Regions from separate parts of the Mycobacterium sp. IDUB_9 genome, predicted to be linked through region 2. Evidence: predicted binding sites of a transcription regulator. Region 2 holds the regulator's gene; the other holds the start of a gene.
What was found. Region 2 encodes LexA, which represses DNA repair genes until DNA is damaged. Its sites were predicted from a motif close to CGAACANNTGTTCG; they were not measured.
Positions count from the first base shown of each region.

Region 1: a site for LexA is predicted at 1,235-1,248, ahead of cofD (2-phospho-L-lactate transferase). Genes of this name have one in related genera too.

Region 1 covers NZ_JBVAXU010000002.1:689,927-692,328, forward strand. The annotation lists gene ACZY08_RS11980 (coenzyme F420-0:L-glutamate ligase) at 1-48, opposite strand, end outside; gene cofD (2-phospho-L-lactate transferase) at 45-1,028, opposite strand; gene ACZY08_RS11990 (WhiB family transcriptional regulator) at 1,323-1,727, shown strand; gene ACZY08_RS11995 (metallopeptidase family protein) at 1,771-2,193, opposite strand; gene ACZY08_RS12000 (DUF3499 domain-containing protein) at 2,325-2,402, shown strand, end outside.
Region 2 covers NZ_JBVAXU010000003.1:479,434-481,835, forward strand. The annotation lists gene ACZY08_RS16695 (LysM peptidoglycan-binding domain-containing protein) at 1-417, opposite strand, end outside; gene lexA (transcriptional repressor LexA) at 660-1,379, shown strand; gene ACZY08_RS16705 (LGFP repeat-containing protein) at 1,430-2,402, opposite strand, start outside.

The DNA.
Region 1 (2,402 bases), on a different contig from region 2:
TACGGGCAGAATCTCGACCCGATCGGCCGATCCGTGCTCGGTGCTCACAGCGGGACGCCGGCCAGGTCGAGGCCGGCCCGCACCATCTCGGCGGTGGCCGACGGATCCGTCATCAGCAGTGGCACCGCGCGCACCTGGACGCCCTCGATCTCGGCATCGTCACCCTCGTGTACCAGCCAGCCGTCCAGGATTCCCGTGCCCGACCGGGCGCCGAAGTGCCGGCCGACGGCCTGTGAGGTGGATTCCACACCGATGATGGACAGGCACTCATCAGCCATGCCGCGCAAGGGTTTTCCGTCGATGATGGGGGAGTAGCCGACCACCGGCGCCTTGGTCGAGCGCAGTGCGCCGCGGACGCCGGGGATCTGCAGGATCGGCCCGATGCTCACGACCGGATTCGACGGTGCCAGCAACACCACGTCCGCATCGGCGATCGCCTCGGCGACGCCCGGCGCCGCGGTTGCCTGTTCCGCACCGACGAACGCAAAGCTGTGCGAGGGCACCTGCGCGCGATAGCGCACCCACCACTCCTGGAAGTGGATGGCCCGTTTCTCGCCGTCTTCGGGGTCGGTGATGACCACGTGGGTCTCACTGCGGTCGTCGGTGACGGGCAGCAGCCGCGCTCCCGGCGACCAGCGCTTGCACAATGCCTCGGTGACCTGCGACAACGGGTAGCCGGCGCGCAGCATCTGGGTGCGGACCAAATGGGTGGCCAGGTCCCGGTCACCCAGGCCGAACCAGTCGGGTTGCACGCCGTAGGCGGCGAGTTCCTCCTTGGCGTGCCAGGTCTCGTCGCGGTGACCCCAGCCGCGTTCGGGATCGATACCGCCGCCCAGGGTGTACATGCAGGTGTCGAGGTCCGGGCAGATCCGGACGCCGTGCATCCAGGCGTCGTCACCCACGTTCACGATCGCGGTGAGTTCGTGCTTGCTGTCGCTCTCGGCGAACTGGCCGAGGCCCAACAGATGCTGTACCCCCAGCAAAAACCGGGCGCCTCCGACGCCGCCGACCAGAACGGTGATCTTCACAACGTCCGACCCTAAGCGCTGAGGGCGCGCGGATGGAAACGACGTCGTCACGGGCAGGACACGCCGATGTCGCGACGCGCCGATTTGACATAACGAGATGGTATGAATTCGCGCTCTGGCGCTTGACCCCGGCAGCTAACACGTGTGTAATCACATATGTGTCATTTCCCGGTCGGTGACCGATTCCGGTGTCGCGGACCGAGATTCGATCAACTGTTCGAATGGGGTGACCGCATATCGCAAGGGTGGGGCTCCACTTAGGATCTACGAGACCGAGTGAGGAGGCGGGGGATAATGTCTTATGAGAGCGGCGATTTCGATCATGTGGTCCGGTTTGACGATCGGCTACTCGGCTCGGTAGACAACGCACCGCACATCAACACGGGAACGACACCGATGGAGGCGGCCGGACGTCCTCAATTGAGTCTGGTTCCGGTGAGTTCGGTATCCGAACACATTGATGTTGATCCGGAAGACGAAGACGACCAATGGCAGGAACGTGCGCTTTGCGCACAGACCGACCCGGAGGCGTTCTTTCCGGAGAAGGGCGGGTCTACCCGCGAGGCCAAGCGCATCTGCCAAGGCTGCGAGGTCAAGGATGCCTGCCTTGACTATGCGCTCGCGCACGATGAGCGTTTCGGCATCTGGGGCGGATTGTCCGAACGCGAGCGCCGCCGGCTCAAACGCGGCATCATCTGACGCTCTCCGGCAGAGCGCTCATCGCATGATGCGGCGCTCGACGTCAGTCGTCGTCGATCGTTGGGTCGATGACTGACGGTTCAACCCCCAGATAGGTGGCCACCTGTGCCACCAGGATTTCATGCAGCAGGTCAGCTAGCTCATCGGATCCTTTGACCCGGCGCTCGATGGGCTTGCGGAACAAGACAATTCGAGCCCGGGTCGCATTTCCTCTGACGTCAACCCCGGCAGGTATCAGCCGCGCCAACGCGATCGGGCCATCGGCGATGACCTCAGGTGGCCATTGCACACTGTCGGGATCTTTCGGCGACATCCGCGGAATCTCATCGACGGCGACATCGAGATCTTTGATCCGTGAAGCCCACCGCCGCTCGATCGGCTCATATGCTTCGAGCACTGTCATGTCGAACCGCTCGGCGCGGCTACGCCAGCCGGGAACCGTGCGCGGAAGCAGCGGTCCGCGCATGTCGCGGCCGCGACGCGATCGCCATGGGTTGCGCTGGGCCACGGCGATGATCGTAACGGTTCGAGATCGGGGACCCGACCACTGCGCGTGTCCGGCACCGCACAGCGATCGTCCAAAGTAATCTCTGTTGCGTGAATGTTCCCCGTCGCTGCTGCCGGCCCGGGTGCCCGCACTATGCCGTGGCGACGTTGACCTTCGTCTACTCCGAC
Region 2 (2,402 bases):
CCGACGCGCCACCTGTTGCAGCGTCTCCCCCGATTTCACCTGGACCACCGCGAGCTCGGTCGGGGTCGGGGTCTCGGCCCCCATCACCCCACCGAATTGGGCCACCAGGCCGAGCCACACCGTGATACCCGCGGCGACCAGGGCCAGCAACACCGTAGTGAGCGGCGTGATGGGCCGGCTGCGATGCGATGCCCGCGACATGAGCACTCCGGTTCCGCGGTAGCGGACCGTCCCGGCGGCGGGTCGGTCGGGGGCCGGCCGCTGCACCCGGCGCACCGGCCGTGCCGTACCGGTACCGAAGGTGGCGCTGCCCCTGGTGCCGGCACCGCCTCTGGCCCGGACGCGCTGCGATGGGGACTGCGGCACGGCCCGAACAGCGCGGGAACGACTATCGGCGGGGATATCGATGATCGCCATCTGACTGCCTTTCGGTGGGACGGTTTCGCTCTTGTGTTCGAACATACTCGCTCAAGTGTTCGATGGATAGAACATGTGATCGAACTGTTGCCAAACGATAGAACAGGGCACCGACAAGTTCGGCCCGCCAACCCGACGCACGGCCGGCAACCGCCCCCCAGCCCGCCCCACCAGCAGACACGCCGCAACACGCGTCGAACACATGTTTGATTAATGTCGGATCAACGACTACATTCGGCCCCATGAGCGACGACCGCAGCAGGGACGGCAAGACCGACAGCCCGGCCGGATCGGATGGCGCGGGTCCACGCCGGGCCGAGGGGCTCACCGACCGGCAACGCACCATTCTCGACGTGATCCGCGCGTCGGTGAACAGTCGCGGCTACCCGCCGAGCATCCGCGAGATCGGCGATGCGGTCGGTTTGACCTCGACCTCGTCGGTCGCCCATCAGTTGCGCACCCTGGAACGCAAGGGTTACCTGCGCCGGGATCCCAACCGCCCGCGCGCGGTCGACGTACGCGGCGCCGACGATCCGGCGGCCGCGGCGCTGGTGTCGACCGACGTGGCCGGCTCCGACGCGCTACCCGAACCGACGTTCGTGCCGGTGCTCGGGCGTATCGCCGCAGGCGGCCCGATCCTGGCCGAGCAGGCTGTCGAGGACGTCTTCCCGCTGCCCCGCGAACTGGTCGGCGAGGGGTCGCTGTTCCTGCTCAAGGTCGTGGGCGACTCGATGGTCGATGCCGCCATCTGTGACGGCGACTGGGTGGTGGTACGCCAGCAGAGCGTGGCCGACAACGGAGACATCGTGGCAGCCATGATCGACGGCGAAGCCACCGTCAAGACGTTCAAGCGGACCCGCGGTCAGGTCTGGCTGATGCCGCACAACCCGGCATACGACCCGATCCCGGGCAATGACGCCGCGGTGCTCGGCAAAGTAGTCACCGTGATCCGCAAGATCTGACCGACCGGAGGCGGACCCGGCTGCACCAGATGGTTGCCGGGTCCTGCCGCTCAGTCCGTGCGCACGAAGCCGTTCGTGCGGGCGAATTCCTCACTGGCGAACCAAATCTCCGCCACTGCGTCGTCATACTCACTGCTGTCTGGTGCCCAGTACCGGCCCGACTGGGTGTCCGCTTTGATCGGATACCCCTCCGGTGCGCGGTGCGGGTCCTCCAGCGGTAGATGAATGGCGGTGGCACTGGGTATCTCGTCGAGTTCGATGGCGGCGTGGCGCCCGCTGTGAGCGTCACCGCCGTGGGTCTCACTGCTGTAGGCCTCACCGCTGTAAGCCTCATTGCTGTAGGCCTCGGCCTCGGTGATGACGCGGGTCGGTGCGGTGTCGACGTTGTCCTGATCGCTGGGCACTGCCAGGCCGCTCAGCGCCGAGAATCCCTGCGCCCCGTGCACTCCGCCGGCCGGACCGCTCAGTGACCCGGTGTCCGCCAGTTCCTCCTCTTCGAGCTCCGCTTCGATGTCGTCGTCGTCGCCCTCGGCAACTTCCTCGAAGTCGGCGTCGATGGGCGTATCGAGGTCCTCGTCGTCGAAGTCGTCGTCCTCGAAATCGGACTCTTCATAGTCGTTTTCGAAGTCGTCATCGTCGTCGTAGTCGTCGAATCCCTGTTCCGGGCCGGCCAGCTGCGAGGAATCCTCCGGTGGTTCCTCGTCCTCGCCAGGTGCCCCGTAAACACCCGCCGCTCCGTTCGGGGCGGCCCATTGACTGACCGGGATGGCGATATCGGTTGGCCCGTCGTACGGAGACGCCGCCCCTGCCGGTTCCGCGCCCGGCCCGGCGAACCGCGCCGTCGCGGCCTCGCCGCCATAGGCGGCGCTCGGCCCATGAACGTTCGCCGCATCGGAGCCGCGATCATCGCGGTACTCGTCGTGGTCATACCCACGCGAGCCGTAGCGGGCCTCGTCGTACCGCTCGTCGTCGTACGACGAATCCCCGGGTCCGCCGTCGTAGTCATCGTCGAACGGGTCGTGG